DNA from 4 places in the Leptolyngbya sp. FACHB-261 genome. Region 1 is predicted to be linked to each of the others. Evidence: predicted binding sites of a transcription regulator. Region 1 holds the regulator's gene; each other region holds the start of a gene.
What was found. Region 1 encodes NtcA, which controls nitrogen genes in cyanobacteria. Its sites were predicted from a motif close to TTTGTANNNNNNNNTACAAA; they were not measured.
Positions count from the first base shown of each region.

Region 2: the regulator NtcA is predicted to act here: its motif matches at 1,872-1,891, upstream of H6F94_RS29335 (DUF3155 domain-containing protein).
Region 3: the regulator NtcA is predicted to act here: its motif matches at 1,396-1,415, upstream of H6F94_RS15950 (MSMEG_0569 family flavin-dependent oxidoreductase).
Region 4: the regulator NtcA is predicted to act here: its motif matches at 1,430-1,449, upstream of H6F94_RS20770 (replication restart DNA helicase PriA).

Region 1 covers NZ_JACJPL010000001.1:447,474-451,685, forward strand. Annotated here, with positions in the region: gene dps (DNA starvation/stationary phase protection protein Dps) at 57-584, opposite strand; gene fabI (enoyl-ACP reductase FabI) at 717-1,493, opposite strand; gene ntcA (global nitrogen regulator NtcA) at 1,749-2,420, shown strand; gene H6F94_RS02055 (3'(2'),5'-bisphosphate nucleotidase CysQ family protein) at 2,466-3,320, shown strand.
Region 2 covers NZ_JACJPL010000031.1:913,692-917,903, reverse strand. Annotated here, with positions in the region: gene H6F94_RS29345 (hypothetical protein) at 1-189, shown strand, start outside; gene H6F94_RS29340 (aminotransferase class V-fold PLP-dependent enzyme) at 209-1,366, opposite strand; gene H6F94_RS29335 (DUF3155 domain-containing protein) at 1,514-1,822, opposite strand; gene H6F94_RS29330 (hypothetical protein) at 2,131-2,697, opposite strand; gene H6F94_RS29325 (VOC family protein) at 2,776-3,378, opposite strand; gene H6F94_RS29320 (pyroglutamyl-peptidase I) at 3,476-4,156, opposite strand; gene H6F94_RS29315 (helix-turn-helix domain-containing protein) at 4,153-4,212, opposite strand, start outside.
Region 3 covers NZ_JACJPL010000024.1:313,813-318,024, reverse strand. Annotated here, with positions in the region: gene H6F94_RS33270 (beta-propeller fold lactonase family protein) at 1-1,187, shown strand, start outside; gene H6F94_RS15950 (MSMEG_0569 family flavin-dependent oxidoreductase) at 1,585-2,868, shown strand; gene H6F94_RS15945 (DUF4177 domain-containing protein) at 3,038-3,241, opposite strand; gene H6F94_RS15940 (class I SAM-dependent methyltransferase) at 3,509-4,212, opposite strand, start outside.
Region 4 covers NZ_JACJPL010000027.1:250,233-254,444, forward strand. Annotated here, with positions in the region: gene uvrC (excinuclease ABC subunit UvrC) at 1-1,070, shown strand, start outside; gene H6F94_RS20770 (replication restart DNA helicase PriA) at 1,541-1,720, shown strand; gene H6F94_RS20775 (heavy metal-responsive transcriptional regulator) at 1,812-2,240, shown strand; gene H6F94_RS20780 (glycoside hydrolase family 19 protein) at 2,773-3,753, shown strand; gene H6F94_RS20785 (lipase family protein) at 3,941-4,212, shown strand, end outside.

The DNA.
Region 1 (4,212 bases):
CTTAAATACCCCTGCCTTATACCTGCTTATGGCTAGGCTAAAGGCAACTAGACAGGCTAGTCCAGGGTTGCAGACGATTGCAGGTGGGCTTCTAAGAACCACAGGCGCATATCAACGGCGCGCGAGATCTCGGTGTAGAGATCAGCGGTGTCCTTGTCTCCTAGAGAATCAGAGTCGTCAATAGCCGTACGGATGCGGCTGCTGTACTGGCCGTAGCGCTCGACGAGGGCTTCGACGTGCTCTCTGCCTTCAACAGCTCCCAGGGGATACTCCGGTAAGGCAGAGGCCTCTGCGGCCATGCGCGCCGTTCCTTGGGCAATGCCACCGAGCGTTGTCGCTCGTTCAGCCAATAAATCCACGAAGCCCAGCACTTCCGTCGCTAGCTCATCAAACAGCAGATGCAGCTGGTAGAAGTTCATGCCCTTGACGTTCCAGTGAGCTTGCTTCACTTGGGTGTAAAGGTCGAGCGTGTCGGCCAGGTGCTGGTTCAACATGCCGATTAGCTGCGTGCGCTTCTCAGCAGGGATGTTGATGCGGCTCTGATACTGTGCGGTCTTTGCCGTCTTGGTCTGACTGACTGCCATCTTTAACTCTCCTGTCGCAGAGATACTAAAACGAACTCATTACGACTACGCTTAGTCTAGCAAGAAATGCCCTACTCTGTCAAAGGCGCAGTTGTCAAGCGTGCTTAAACCACGTCTGTAGGCGGAGTGAGATTAAGCTCCCATGATCTCGTAGCCACCGTCTACATAGATGATTTGGCCGGTGATGCCACTCGACAAGTCACTACACAAGAAGGCAGCCGTATTGCCCACTTCCAAGGGGGTAACCGAACGGCGGAGAGGCGCTACTTCTTCAACATGGTGGATCATGTCCAGGATGCCGCCAATTGCTGAGGATGCCAGTGTTCGAATCGGACCGGCAGAGATGGCATTCACGCGAATGTTTTGGGGGCCCAGCTCGGCAGCTAGATAGCGAGTGTTGCACTCAAGAGCGGCTTTAGCAGTGCCAGCTAGGTTATAGCCTGGGATCACCCGTACCCCGCCGAGGTAGCTGAGCGTTACTACGCTGCCTCCTTGAGTCATCAGGTGCTTTGTAGCTCCGCACAGTTGGACCAGTGAGTAGGCGCTGATATCAAGGGCTTGATTAAAGCCAGCGCGGGAGATGTCGCTGAAATTGCAAGTGAGGTCTTCTTTATTCACGAAAGCAAGGCAATGGATCAAGATATCCAGGCGACCCCACTTTTCCTGAATAGCAGCGACCATCTCCTCGATCTGCGCATCATTCTGGACATTGCAAGGCAGAAGCAAATCTGGGGCTAGTGGCTCGACCAACTCGGCAACCTTAGCGCGATAGCGATCTCGCTCATCGGGCAGGTAGGTGATAGCGAGGTTGGCTCCAGCCTTGTGCAAGGACTGGGCAATACCCCAGGCAATAGAACGATTGTTGGCAATGCCAGTGACCAGCGCATTTTTTCCGGTCAGGTCAAGCATGGATCTCTCCAGATCGGGTGGCGGCGTGACGAGATCTTACGATACAGCAGCCCTGCCTCTCTCCCGCTCCAGAATCCAGTCTCGTATCACCGCTCAGCAAAACTAAAGTCTGTTGTGATACCGTTTGGTCAAAATTGGTTACCTGTAATACAAACCGCAAGCCTTGAGTAGGTTTAAGTGATGAAAACTTAGTCAGGGCGTTCAGCAAGCCTTGAGATCATCCAGACCGGGAGGGATAGAGGTGGGGAAGGAACGATGGTTGTGACCCAAGATCGGCCTCTAGCGGCGGTTTTCCGCCAGATGAACAATGGTCTATTTCCGCCGATGGTGGAAACCTTCGAGCGGGGTAAGACAATCTTTTTCCCGGGTGACCCAGCGGAGCGAGTTTACTTTCTGCTCAAGGGAGCGGTCAAGCTTTCGCGGGTCTATGAAGCAGGTGAAGAAATCACCGTCGCCTTGCTACGCGAAAACAGTGTCTTCGGCGTGCTGTCTCTGATTACGGGCAACCGCTCTGACCGCTTCTATCACTCTGTGGCCTTCACCCCGGTGGAACTGGTTTCAGTGCCGATTGAGCAGGTGGAGAAAGCGCTCAAGGAAGACCCAGAACTCTCAATGGTGTTGCTGCGTGGCCTCTCCTCGCGCATTTTGCAAACCGAGATGATGATTGAGACCCTGGCCCACCGCGATATGGGCTCTCGTCTGGTGAGCTTCTTGCTGATCCTCTGCCGTGACTTTGGTGTGCCGGGCGCAGAGGGCGTCACCGTGGATCTGAAGCTCTCGCACCAAGCCATTGCTGAGGCTATTGGCTCTACGCGAGTTACCGTCACTCGGCTGCTGGGCGACTTGCGTAAGCAAAAGATGATCTCAATTCATAAGAAAAAGATCACGGTCCATAATCCAGTGCTGCTGGGCCGCCGTTTCACCTAATTTTTCAGGATCTCTAGAGGCGCAGCCTTCAGCTAGACTGCACCCATGACTTCAACTTTCATGCCCGATTTGTCCGCCCTGCTCCCCATCGCCCGCAACGCTGCTTGGGGCGCAGCCGATATTCTGCTGGAGCACTACAACGGCCACAGCGATTTGCAGGTAGACGAGAAGAAGGACGGCCCTGTTACGGCTGCAGATCTAGCCGTGAATCGTCATCTTCTGTCTACGCTTCAAACTGCCTTGGGCAATGAGCATTTTGCCTACCTCAGCGAGGAGACAGCTGACGTACCCAGCCGTTTTGAGAAACAGTGGGTTTGGATCATTGATCCGCTGGATGGCACTCGCGACTTTATTGACCGCACTGGCGAGTTTGCCGTTCATATTGCGCTGGTGCATCAAGGCCGTCCGGTATTGGCTGTCGTCGCTTATCCGATGGTGCAGAAGCTCTACACCGCTGTGCAAGGCCAGGGCAGTCAGGTAGAAACTCGGGATGGCACTGCTCATGCCTTGCAGGTGTCTGACCGGCAGCAGCCTGAGCAAATGCGTTTGATTGTGAGCCGCAGCCACCGGGACGGCAAGCTAGACCGCTTACTGGCCAAACTTCCAAAGGCGGACCAGCGGGCTGTTGGCAGCATTGGCTGTAAGTTCGCTTCGATCACAGAGCAGGAGACCGACTTCTACGTAGCCCTCTCTGGCAAAAGCGCACCCAAGGATTGGGATCTAGCTGCACCTGAACTAATTTTGACGGAAGCAGGTGGTCAGGTTAGCCGCTTTGACGGCAGCCTGCTGGAGTACAACCGCGCTGATGTGAGCCAATGGGGCGGCATCCTGGCCAGCAATGGCCATGCCCATAACAAGCTTTGTGCATTGGCAGAAGCAGCACTTGCAGAGGTGACATGAGAATGGCTGAGGGGTAACTTGGCTTAAGCTATACCAAGGCTTAGGCCAGCGGCTCCCCTCAATCTTCCAGGGATTTTCGTGTTGAACCTCGTTCAGCACCTCTAGGCTGCTTACCTGACATCAGAGGCTCTGTGAAGCTGAAGTGAGGCATCAGCCAACTTTCTTTTTGGCTGATGAAGACTCTGAGGAGAGTCCATTTCGAGTGTTTCAGTAAAAATACTAGTCACTTATTATCAGGCTGTGCAGCCAAAACTTCTGACGCTTTTTGCATCTACCCGTTGAATATGAGCATCTGCAACTATGGATATCATTGCTCAGTCTAGGGCAGATGGATTGCAGTATTAAGCAAGGAGTTGCATAAGCCAATGTAGAACGTTAAAGATACTCCTAGCCAGATTGCTAATCAGCTAGATGAGTTTCCTGATAACGCTCTAAAGGATTGTATATAGCTGGTGGACTTCTAGTTTCCACTTGCCTAGAGTTCAGTCGCACCCTAGCTGTTCTAGCTGAGGAGTACCTTGATGCATCTATTGCCAAAACTTGCCTGCAAAAACTATCTCGGCTTGGTTCAGCTACCCGCCGCTCTATTGTAAATACTTCTCGGGGTAGATGGCAATCTTCCTCTAGGTTCTGACTTTCACCGGCTACAGGCTTAGGTTGCTATCTCATTCATTGCAGACTTGCTTAGACAGACGCCGGGAGCGAACTGAGCAGGTTTAGCTTAGCAGTAGGCTGCTGTTGGACATTTGGCAAGATGTTCACTGTGTCTACTAAGCACTGTTACTCAGTTTTTTTGTAAGAATGCTTTCCGTCGCGCTTATTGCGCCTCCCTTTTTCAGGTTATTCGTCTGTATCTTTGATATTTCTAGATAAATTTAGAGCCTTAAGGCCT
Region 2 (4,212 bases), on a different contig from region 1:
ATCAAGGGCTTTATTGCCCATACCGGCTTGCCCTTGGTGATGACCTTGCCCACAGTCTGTGTGTTTGCCTTCCGAAGCCGCTACGGCTGGAAGAAGCAACTGCTAACCAATCAGTCCGACTACATAGGCCTGCTGGTTTGGAGCATCTTAGGTCTACAGTCAATTACCTTCAAGAGCAGCATTTTCTGAGCGCTGCTCTAACTGAGCCTCAGGCTAAGGCTGCTTGCAGGGTGTCTACTAGTTTTTGAAGATCTTCTGGTGTACTCAAGTAATGGACGGAGGCCCGAATGCAGTTGGGATCAGCAATGGTACGTACAAACACAGCTTGCTCCTCCAAGGCTTTGACCAGGCTAGCGTGCTCCTGCCCATTGACCTGGAACGAGACTAAGCCAGCTTCTGGCGCAGTCTGACGCAGGCAAGTGATGTCTGGGATTGCCTGCAACTGTTGCCAGAGCTGAGTACTGAGGCTAACGATACGCTCATAACGCGCTTGGGCCGTCCCCCAAGCTGCATGTGAAGCGATAGCCTGACGCAGCCCACCGTACAACATGAAGGCGGAACTGGCTACTTCATAGCGACGGCAATCCGGATGCCACTCAGCAGGTGCCGCAGAAGAGTAGGTGCGAGTGCTACGCCAGCCAATAAAGGTTGGTTCCAACTCGGCCTGAGCTGCGACGCTGACATAAAGCCCGCCAACCCCTGCGGGACCACACCACCACTTGTGCCCTGTAAAGGCGTAGAAGTCGACTGCTGATTCAGGCAAGTTTAAGGGTAGAACGCCAACTGATTGAGCCGCATCAACTAGCACCCGGGTGCCTTGAGCATGACAAACACGGACAATCTCAGCAAGAGGTAGGACTTGCCCAGTGTTCCAGAGGATGTGGCTAATCACCAGTAGTCGTGTGGCAGGACGCAGGTACGCCTGCACGATCCCCACCGCATCGTTTGGATTCAGGGTTGACTGCAGGGGACAAAAAGAGACCTCAATGCCAAAACGCTTCTGCAGCTGAAAGGCGGCTGCAACGATACCAGGGTGTTCACAGTCTGACAGCAGCAGATGATCCCCAGCCTGCCAAGGCAATCCCCAGAGGGCAATATTGCAGCCAACTGTTGTATCTTCTGTCAAGGCTATGGTTTGGCTGGGGGCGCCTAACTCAGCCGCAATCGCAGTCCGAGTTGCTTCACACTCAGATGCAATCCAGGCGTTGACTTGTGCACTGAAGGGTCCTAGCTGGTCAATCTTGCGGTAATTCTCTTGAATAATCTCTAGGGCAGATGAGGGAAGTGGGCCCTGGCCGCCATAGTTGAAATAAGCTTTGTCAGCGAGAGCAGGAAACTGCTGGCGATGGACACCCAAATCAGACACAGGCAGAACTCAGACTCTAAGACTTCTGGATTCTAGCCCAGGCATAAGCTCTCACCTCTGGGTCTAGAGCTCAAAAGCATAACCTCCACGCCGGAGTACCGTTTAGGCACGATGGCGTGGAGGTCCGATTCCCTGAAACCAATCGTCTCAACCAACAGAAGCAGCCAACTCTTCGGCCTCTTCCGGTGGCTTGAGGCTAGGGAAGAGGAAGTGATTTTCTTCTACGTATTGTGCCCCGAACAGGCCCTTCTCAGCCCAAAAATAGCGGTCAGTGGTGTGCTCGTTCCGTCGAACGAGTAGCAAGGCAGGTGGTGCAATCCCGGCAGTATGGATAAACTTACGGGCCGCTGTGACCGGCTTATCGTCGCCACTGTCAATGCTGAACTGAGGAACGTGTTCTAGGATTCTACGTCCCTCTAGACGCCGCCGACTCTTCCGTTTCCGTCTCCTAGCCAAACCTCGTACCTCCTTGAGTGTTGCGGTAGCAGCTTGCAATCCTGACTAAATTGTGTTTGCGGCTACAAAATCCGTTGTGAGTATATCGGTTCGGCACTAGGAATTCAACTTTTCTTAACGGAAAGATACAGATACTTGATGAAATGTCTAGCTATTGGTTAGCAGAACAAATCAGGCCGCCGTAAAACTCCACGTTGGATAGCTACCCAGCGCAAATAGCCACAAATAGTCGCTGCAACTGAATGCAGCTTACCGGAATATTGCGAAAAATTTAACTTTGAAATGGCGCAAAAACTGTCTAGCGTTCTTTAGCGTCCGGGTTGAGAGGGTGGACGTAGTAAGAAAAAGCTTACGCCAAAGGTAGAGACGGCAAATGTCAAAACGACTAGGGCTAGAACCACGGCTGGCAGCCAACCCTTGACTGCCCGATCAGAAGTGCCAGCGCGGAGGTCCAAGCTCTCTGCTATTTGAGACTCTTCTTGATAGAGCAATGGTTCGTGTTCTGGTATTGGTCCGTCTGGGGAGCTTACTTCAGGTGCAGTGCTGTTGCTCTCCCCTACAAAGCTCCGCGCAAGCCGGTCAGCGACACTAGCCGTTCTAGCAGTTATTGACTCACCCTCTACCTCAGAGCTGTGAAGAGAGTCAGCAATCTGCTTGAGGCGAGCACAGGCGCGTACGGTGGTTTCAACCTCAGCCCGGAAGCGCTGATTTTGCCGAACCAATTCCTGGTTCTGCCGAGTCAAGGTTTCTAGTCGTGTCCGGGTGACCTGCAACTCACTAGCCAGCTCTCGATATACAGAGATCGGAACTGAAGCTTGCTGTGCACCCGATCTAGACTCTGTACGAGGTGAGGAGGTATTGAGGTTGGAGGTCATAGACGCGGGTGCCGCTGAGCGAACGGCAGCAGAACGAAGAAAACACTTGCAGTTTACAGTAATCCAGCCGAAGCCGCTTTAGGTAGTGGCTTCAGACATCTCAATAACTCGACCTTGGCGATCCTTAACTAGGAAGTTCAGCGGTTTCTCGGCCCGAATCTTATACTTTACGCCTCGAGTCTGGGCGCGCATCAATACCTTTTCCAGGCAGTCACGGTCAAAGCAAACGTGACGGTCGCGCTTGGGGCTCTGAGAATTAGCGCCGCTAATCACATGCAGTTGGACGTTCTTCTCAAGCTGGTACCACAGTCCGTCTGGAGCATCAGTGCGACGAGCAGTTGCGACACTGCCACGCATATCAGCCGGGAAATACAAAGGATCGACCGCGCCCGCCCCTAATGTCTGCTCATAGTTGTAGTAGTAGTGCAAGGGCACATCTGCAGCGGGCAAGTCGAGCTGACCTTCGTAAAAGCTACGGGCTTGGTCAAGATCAGACACCATGACGGTATGCACCTTAGGCGCACTGGTTAGAAACATCCACATCGCGACTGCATAGGCACCCAGCAGCATCACCATGACGCTCTGGGTTGAGAACAGTGCATCCAGTGGTAGCAGAACACTCAGGCTTGGCCAGGAGTAAGCAGTCAGCAGTGGCATTCCATCCATGGCAACAACAGGCATCAGTATTGATTTAGTTGGGATGTGATCAATGAGTCAGGATGAAGGCAGATCCCTCCTCCTTATCCACCATACTAATACTTACTTCCGGGAACACTTGCTACTTCCCTGGGGGTGACAGCGCTAGCTTTAAGGCTTCTGAAATTAGGAACTGCACCGCCTGACATTGCGATTTCAGGGCCAACGCAGGAGGCTCTTTTAGAGCCTCCTGCGTTGGTAGTTGCTCGGGTAATAGAGGCAGATGCACGAAGACTGCCTGTAGCCGAGGCTGTTGACTATTCTTCTGAGTGTTGTAGTAAGCGTTGTAGTACAAGCTTTGATAGTACACCTGGTTACAAAGATAGGTCCCTGCATCCTCAGAAACTTGGGTCGCGATACCCTGCTCGTTCAAGGCGGTTGCCCAAGCCTGCAACGGTAAAGGGCTAGCTAAACTCTCGGGGCCTTCAGGCTCAATGACCTGCCGCTGAGGTTGTTGACCCATGTTGTCAGGGATCGAAAAGTCAAGGCAGTTGCGAGCTAACCGTTCCAGACAAATCTCAGCTCGTCCAGGCGCCTGTCCCAAGCAGATCAGCACCGATGGTTGCTGGCTTGCCAGAGCTGAACTCAGAATCTGCCAGGCTTGCTGACTGGCACAAGGAAGCAATAGGCTCTCTGCCCCAGGCAGATGCTTCAACACCCCGATCTCTAGATGCTGAAGAACCTGCTGCGAAGCGTTAATCGAGAAGTTGCCGTAGGGCTCGAAAGCTGTCAGCAGCAGCTGACAGCGACTAGCTGGACTCACGGGGTAGGCGATGGATTCGGTGTTGGGGCTGAAGCAGCTGGAGTAGGGGTCTCGGT
Region 3 (4,212 bases), on a different contig from region 1:
CCTATATTGACAATCAGTTGGGTGAGCGTTCACCTGGGCTGACTGATACCCTCACGCTCATTCCCTTGACGCGTGGGTTAGCCCGCGAACCGATTACCCGACCAATTACCTTGCCAGTCAGTAATTCAGTGATGGCATGGCCCAACAATTTGGCATTCACTCCAGACGAGAAATATGCCTTTGTGACCGAAACATTTGCGCCTGCCCCCAAAGGAGCAACCCTGCGCTCGGACATCCCTTCAGGGCGACTGCTCACGGTGATTGATTTACGCAATCCTCAACACCCAAAAATTATCGACCAACTCGATTTGGGCAATCAGCCGCGACCCGTTGCAGTTCATCCAGCGGGCAACCTACTGGCAGTTAGTTTGCGGGATCCTCGACGGCAAATTGCTTTGATTCCGTTCTCAAATGGGGAGTTGGGAACGCCTATCTTTCAGAACCTTCCGGGTATCAATGATCCAGAAGCCAACGCCTCGCATTTGGAGTGGCATCCATCAGGTCAGTTTCTGGGTGTTACTTTAGCTGATCGCAATGAAGCTGTGTTCTATGCTGTTGATCGCACTAATTCTAGTCGTCCAAACCTTCGAGCTTGGGGCCAGCCGATTATGACTGGGAAGCTGCCGGGGGTTGGACATTTCACTCCAGATGGCAGGCACTTTATCGTGACAAATTTGCTGTGGGGGGACGATGTTGCTGACCAGTTTGTCGGCTCTCAGCACAGCGACCTTACGGTTATCAACTTTGCTGAATCTGCTAACAGCCGCAATGAAGTTGCCCATCGAATCGTTTCGACTGCTGCAGTAGGTGGCAGCGCTGAGGAATTTGCCATTAGCCCAGATGGGCGATTTGTTGTCTCTCTCAACATGGAAGCCAGCTACTTACCTCAAAGTGATCAGCGGATGACTTGGCACAGTTCTTTAACGCTGCTAAGCCTCAACTCTGATACTGGCCGCCTAACCCCCCGCACCACAGTTCCCTTTGAAGGAATTCTGCCGGAGGGCATCACGTTTGATGCATCAGGTCGTTATCTAGCAGTCGCAACCTTTGATCATCACAACCCAGCTCGCTCTGGTGGAACCGTCGATTTCTGGAGAGTTCTGCAAGGGGAGGTACCGAGCCTGTTAAAGATGGATTACGTTATTCCAGTCATGCGGGGTGCCCATATCGTGAAACTCGTGCAGTAATCTGAATTAGCTTATATTGCTAACAAATAGCTGTGTGATACATATCAGGATGGTTGCGTGCAACTGTCTTATACTTATGCAACTGTCAAAGAACTACAGCTCAGCGCCTAAAAGCTGACCTATCTAAATAGACAGGTATAGACGGGTGAGCTAACTCTCTAAACGCTCATCCCGGTAGCCTCCTGTCTTTAGGATTAGACTTCAGTGTTTTGTAGCTGGAGATACGTTCTCACCCATTTTCAAATCCTATGGTTCAGGTAATGACGCTTCGCGCTGTAGAGAGCGTCGCTGACTGAGCTCGGCTCTACTCGCTGGACTAATGCAATCCTAAATTCTGTAGTTTGCAGCAGCGACCTTGTGGAATAAGCCTCCTAAACAACTAAACGAGAAGTAGCCAATGAAAAACCATTATTCTGTTGCAATTGTAGGAGGGGGGCAAGCCGGTCTGTCTATCAGCTACTGCTTAAATGAGCGAGGCTTTGACCACATCGTTTTTGAGAAAAATAAGATTGGGCATTCATGGCGCTCAAAACGCTGGGATTCCTTTTGTCTAGTCACGCCCAATTGGCAGTGTCAATTGCCTGGGTACCACTATCAAGGTGATGACCCTAACGGGTTCATGCAAAAGGACCAAATCGTTCAATACATTGAGGACTACGCTGCCTCGTTTGCTCCGCCTGTAAAGGAAGGCGTTGAAGTCTCAAGGGTCAGGCAGAATGATTCTGAAGGTGTCTTTGAATTAACAACTTCGATTGGGGACTATACGGCAGATCAGGTCGTGATTGCCTCAGGTAGCTACCACATCCCCAAAATGCCGAAGATTGCTGAGCGGTTTCCTGAGCACATTGTGCAACTGCACTCATCTGAGTACAAGAATCCAGAGTCTTTACCTGACAAGGCTGTTTTAGTTGTAGGAACAGGACAATCTGGTTGCCAGATCGCTGAGGATTTGCACCTTGCTGGTAAGAAGGTCCATTTGTGTGTAGGGGGTGCTCCCCGTTCGCCGCGCCAGTATCGAGGCAAAGATGTTGTCGATTGGCTCGATCAAATGGGCTACTATGACCTGTCAATCGATGACCATCCGCAGAAAGAGAAGGTCAGAAGCAAGGCTAATCACTATGTGACAGGTCGTGGTGGGGGACGGGAAATTGACCTGCGACAGTTTGCTCTAGAGGGTATGCAATTGCATGGAAGGCTCAAGAGTATTAGCGGTGGCAAGCTTGAATTTTGGGACGACCTGAAGCGAAATTTGGACCAGGCTGATGCAGTGGCTGAAAGCATCAAGAAAAGCATTGATACCTTTCTAGAAAAGAACCAAATTCAAGCACCAACGGAACCGCCCTACAAGCCTACCTGGGAACCCCAAGAGGAGATTTCAGCGATTGATTATGATGAGGCAGATATCGGCGCTGTGGTGTGGTGTACCGGTTATCGGTCTGATTTTAGTTGGGTAGAAATTCCCGTGTTTGATGGTAAGGGTTATCCCGGCCATGAACGAGGTGTAACAGGTGTGCGAGGCCTATATTTCTTGGGGCTTCCCTGGTTGTATACCTGGGGCTCAGGACGCTTTTCGGGAGTAGCACGGGACGCTAGTTACCTGGCTGATTACATTGCGGCTAGAAAGAAAGCATCCCATTCCAATGCTTGGAGTGTTGTTAATGAGTTTTTACTGGGCTCTTAGTCTCACTGTTTGTTGAACGGCCTGTAAAACTAGAAAATGCACTGTTCCCTGGAGACTGGATGGATTGCAGTCAAAACCTCAATCCATCCTAACCCTCATACATTTGATTAAATAAGCGCTCGTACCTTGGAAATTCGTGCTGAAACGGCTCACCGTCTGCCCAATTGTGCTACGAACTGACCTCACGCTTGAGTACCGCCACAAAATCCCACAGCTCACCGTTAGCTCTTGTGCCTGGAAGAATGGTGACCAGTTCCCAGCCTCTAGCTCCGAGTTCGTTCAATATATCCTCAATTTCTCGTTCGTCGATTCGTCCTGCGTCTAATGCTCCTTGAGCAAAGAACTTGATAGTTTTGTATTCCCACTGGTACATAGAGTTGAATTCCTGACTTAACTTCCTATCATTGCCGTACATTTATAGCGAAGACAAAGAAATTTCCAAAGCAGCTCTGTTAGGTTTTGCAATCACCAAGCGTACTTTCAGGTGAAGATGTACTGCCTGGGTTTGAGCTGAATCTCAACAAGATCTGGAGTTGATTTTCACGTCTTCCACTCAAACAAATAGGGCTTGTCTACAGTCTCTCTCAAAACACTGTCTCGCCTGGGGACAAGCAAGTGTTTGTTATTGGCAAATAGTCGTTCAGCGCCTTGAGGCAATGTGAAAAGCAGAGAGATAGGAAAGCTGAAGACTGCCCCCAAACTCATGCTCTACCTTATGCCTCAATCCTGCAAATAGAGCTTCCCCGCTTTGTGGCTCTAGCTTTAGGTAGGGCGAGTAGGTGGTCAAAAGCATCAAATATTCGTCAATGCTGTAAGTTACCTCAGACATAACTTGCCCAGATACCAAGTTTTTAAATTGCCCTGACTCAGTTGCTATCTGTCCCAACCCTCTCAAGATTTCTTCTTGAGTGTCTCTATCTTCGTAGCGCTTAAGAGAGGGCGCATGAGCTTGATAAACCTCAGACAAGCTTAGATACACCTCATAGGAAGGCTGAAGCTCTTTGTTCCATAACAAAATAAAGTGGCCGTCCTTACGGAGGGCTTTGGCTGCTTTGGGATATCCTACTTCTGGAGATATCCAGTGAAAAGAACTAGCTGCTAGAACGGCATCGAATCTCTCAACCTCTAGGGGCCACTCCTCAAAGGATGTGTTCAAAATCTCTACATGGGGATATGCTCGGCAATTCTGCTGGGCTAACTGGTGAAAGTCTGGATTGGGCTCCAAGCAGACCATAGAGCATCCCAATTGGGCGAATGCTACGGTAGCAGTTGCAGGACCACATCCCACTTCAAGGATTTGCGATTGGCTGGAGAGCTGAGCCATCTCTACAACTTGATGAATCA
Region 4 (4,212 bases), on a different contig from region 1:
TAGCAGCCGATGAGCAGCACGCTTGCATTCAGCTGTTTCAAATCCGCGCTGGACGACTGGTTGGACGCTTGGGCTTCGTTGCCGATTCTCAAGGAGCTGAGCCGGGTATGATTCTGCAGCGGGCGCTTGAAGAGCACTACCGCTCGGTAGAAGCTGTTGAAATTCCAGCTGAGATCTTAGTTCAGCATGACTTGCCCGAAACCGACATTCTGGCTCACTACCTGTCGGAGCAGCGTGGGCGCAAGGTTACGATCGTTGCCCCTCAGCGCCAGCTCAAAGCCGAACTGATTGAAATGGTGGAGCGTAATGCCACCTACGAACTAGCTCGCACCCGGCGTTTCGCCGACCGTAATGCCCAGGGCATGCAAGCTCTGGCCGAATTGCTAGACCTGCCCGATCTACCTCACCGCATCGAAGGCTATGACATCTCCCACGTTCAGGGGTCTGATGCCGTCGCTTCGCAGGTTGTATTTATAGACGGCTTGCCTGCCAAGCAGCACTACCGTCACTACAAAATCAAAAATCCCGCTGTCACGAGCGGTCACTCTGATGATTTCGCCAGTTTGGCTGAGGTCATCCGGCGTCGGTTCCGTCGCTATGGCGAGGACCCCAGCAAGGAACGGGTGGGTAACCCTGATTGGCCAGATCTAGTGATGATTGACGGCGGCAAGGGCCAGCTATCAGCCGTGGTTGCTGTCCTTCAAGAGTTGGACTTGCTACAAGAAGTCAACGTCGTTAGTCTCGCGAAGCAGCGAGAAGAGATTTTTCTGCCCGGTGAGTCACAGCCGGTAGACGCTGACGCTGAGCACCCAGGCGTTCAACTAGTGCGTCGCTTACGGGATGAAGCGCACCGCTTTGCCGTTAGCTTTCACCGTCAGCAACGCACCGCTCGTATGCGCCGCTCGCGCTTGGATGAAATTCCAGGACTAGGTCACCATCGCCAGAAGCAGCTTTTGGCAACGTTCCGCTCTGTCGATTACATCCGAGAGGCGAGTGCAGAGCAGCTTGCTGGAGTCCCTGGCATTGGACCGAAACTGGCTGAGCAGATCTACGAGTATTTCCATCCTTAAAAATTGATTTTTTCTTAATATTTCTGTCTTAGCCACACTTTTGGTTTAGTGGAATAGATCTACGCATCCATCTATAGACCCAGACACAAATTTCGTTTTGTATCAAAAACAAAGAATTTGTATCGAAATTAACTGGATGTACCTAGAACAAAGTCAAGTTTATGTGTAGCTTTGTGGCGAAAAGCTTGACCCTTGGCAGAGATTTGAGCTTAAACAATATTTGAGCCTTCGACTACCTTTGCGGGGATCGCAGAGCTGATGGGCGATCCCCGGAATTATTGCCGTTGCTATTCCTGAATGGGACAGCCATAATGAGAAGGTATACTTAGTCGAGCGTTTGCTTCGACCTTTCTGAGAGAAGCGTAACTTTAGATACACATTGTCTCAGATCATTTAGTTGTTTAAACATGAACGCCCTTTCTAACCCCCCTGTCCTTATTCCACTTTTTGATAGTAGTGAGACTTTGAAAATGCGTACTTTTCAGACCGTTCGATGCCCTAACTGCGGTAGCCTTGCTGAGCGGGACCATCTACTGGCAGCGCAACACATTCGCACCCAGTGTGAAACCTGCGACTATTTGATGATTACCTGTTCGCAGACCGGCAGGGTCGTCGAAGCTTACGCGCCAGGTATTCCGTCACGTCGCTAGGTTCACGTCGCTGAGTTGTATGGCTGAGCCATTGTCCAAAGGTCCTCTGCGCTTCGTACAATAGGAAGTCCAAGTCTCTGGGGAAGCACAGATGACCTGTACAGATAGCCAGTCCCGCCTCAAGATTGGGCAGATTGCGCGAGAGAGCGGCCTATCGGTGAAAACCATCCGCTACTACGAGGACATGGGCCTGCTCAGCCCAACTGTGGATCGAACCGAATCAGGCTACCGTATCTTCACCTCTGATGTATTGGTGCGCCTGTCATTCATTAAGCGAGCCCAAAAGTTGGGCTTGAGCCTGGAAGAAATTCAGCAAATCCTCCAGGTCTACGACTATGGCAACTTGCCTTGTAGTGAGGTAAAGCACCATCTAGAGGCCAAAATTACTGAAGTAGAGCGTCGTATCCAGGAACTCTTGACACTCAAGCAAGAGCTCCAAGCCCTACTTCAAGGTTGGCAAGACACCCCACCCCACGAAGTTGCAGCACGGACTATTTGCCCCAACCTGCAAGCTAGCTGACCTCTGATCGCCTGCCCTTTAATGCAGGCGATTGTGTGCAAAGTAGACAAAAAGTGCCTATAGCCATGTGCTAGGGGTTGTTGGTAAACACGTTATCAGAGCCCATTTTTTCGTGCCTCGCTCTTGGCAACCTGTTTTTATAACTTAAGAAATAACTGCACTCAACAAGGTATTCGAGCTAACCTTGCTTGGTTTAAATCAGTCAGATTTGATTCAGCTATTTTCACCGTTTAAGCAAATTTGCCTTGCGGTTATTTTGCTTAATATGTACAACCCTTAAATATTAAAAAATGACTAGAAATGCAGCTACATTTTGGTTGAATGTGATATAACTTAGCTAAATCACTAAAAATGGCTTCGTTGGGCCACTGATCAGTGGGCATTGCCTCTGCCTAGTCTTTGTTTTCTTAATTACTTACAGCTGTTACAGCTCTGTTAGTACAAGCTAGTGAAAGCAAGGGCTTATAGGAAACCGTAAAGGCAATGAACACTCAGTGCTTGTTTGTGTGTTCACCCATTTACAGCAATTCCTATGTCGCCGATGAGTATTGCTGAGCTGAAGACCTATCGTCAGCTCGGCCTAGATCGTTTGGAACAGTTGTTACTAGCGCTGCCAGAACAGCCAGACCCAGCAGATTACTTTGTAGACGACTACATTCGTCTTTTGTCGAATGCCTCACCTCGGCCAGCCAATAATCCTCCTTACGTGGGGCTATACGGGTCAGGGAAGACTTTAGACGAGTATCGAGACATTGCGACTGACCGGTTACAAACACTGGCAATGCCATTACCTAAGGTCGATACGGTTGATGCCAAGACAGATTATATTCGCCTTCTGTCAGACCTACCGGCGCGGCCTCAGAGTGTAGATCCTTATATCAATTTGTTCAAGTTGCCTGATGAAACTGCCGAGGTCAAAGATCTGGCTTCTTCCTCAGCATCGCCCGTCCCAAGTGCAACTAAAACCTATGTAACTGCTGACCAGGTTCTAAAAATTGTTGGCTCACAGAACCTGGAGAGCCGGATTAAGTCGTTGATCCCCGGGCTGAATGCAACGCTCGACAAGTTTGAGATCAACACCGATTTGAGAATTGCCCATTTCTTGGCGCAAATCATTCACGAGAGCGGCGGTTTCCGATGGATCCGTGAGATTTGGGGACCAACCGATCAGCAAAAAAGGTACGATCCCCCCTCGCGTTTAGCCACTATGCTTGGCAACACCCATGCAGGCGATGGCAAAAAGTACATGGGGCGCGGGGCTATTCAACTCACAGGTCGCTCCAACTATCAACAGTTTTCCAATGCGATAGCGGTAGATTTCGTCAGCCATCCTGAGTGGGCAGAATCGCCTCAGTACGCAATCATGGTGGCAGGCTGGTACTGGAAGACTCGCAAAATTAATCTGCCTGCCGATTCTGACAATGTCGTGCGCGTTACCCGCCTGATTAATGGGGGCACCATTGGTCTAGCCGAACGCAGGAAGTATCTCGATCGAGCTAAGCAAGTCATTTAGGAAAGCTTAACGGCTAGGAGATACCGCTGATAGGTGCTTCCTGGCCGTTCGAAATTAAGTGACTCAGTTCTCCAAGCGTGAGCATTGCTTGGAATGCCCTCGGCTTGACCCCGACTTAAGCTCGACTTGACCCCTGTAAAAGTAAACCTCTCAGCCAATCTCCCCGCTAAATCCCCAGCTAAACTCCATGAAACTCAAGCTTCTGGCAGTCACCCTGTTGGCATCTATTTGTCTGACCGCCCCTGCAAAAGCCCAGCCCTTACCAGACCCTGTTCTGCTTGATGTTCCTCCCAGTTCCTCGGACGCTGGTGAGGGATTCTGGCATGAGGCCAAGCCCAGCGACCTGATCCTCTTGCTGGCAGTTCTAGGAGCTTTTGGTGCGCTCTACATTCGTTTTCTGCAGTACAAAAAAGAGCAGCAATGGCAACGGGCTCAGTTCGCAGAAAAGAACATCCATGA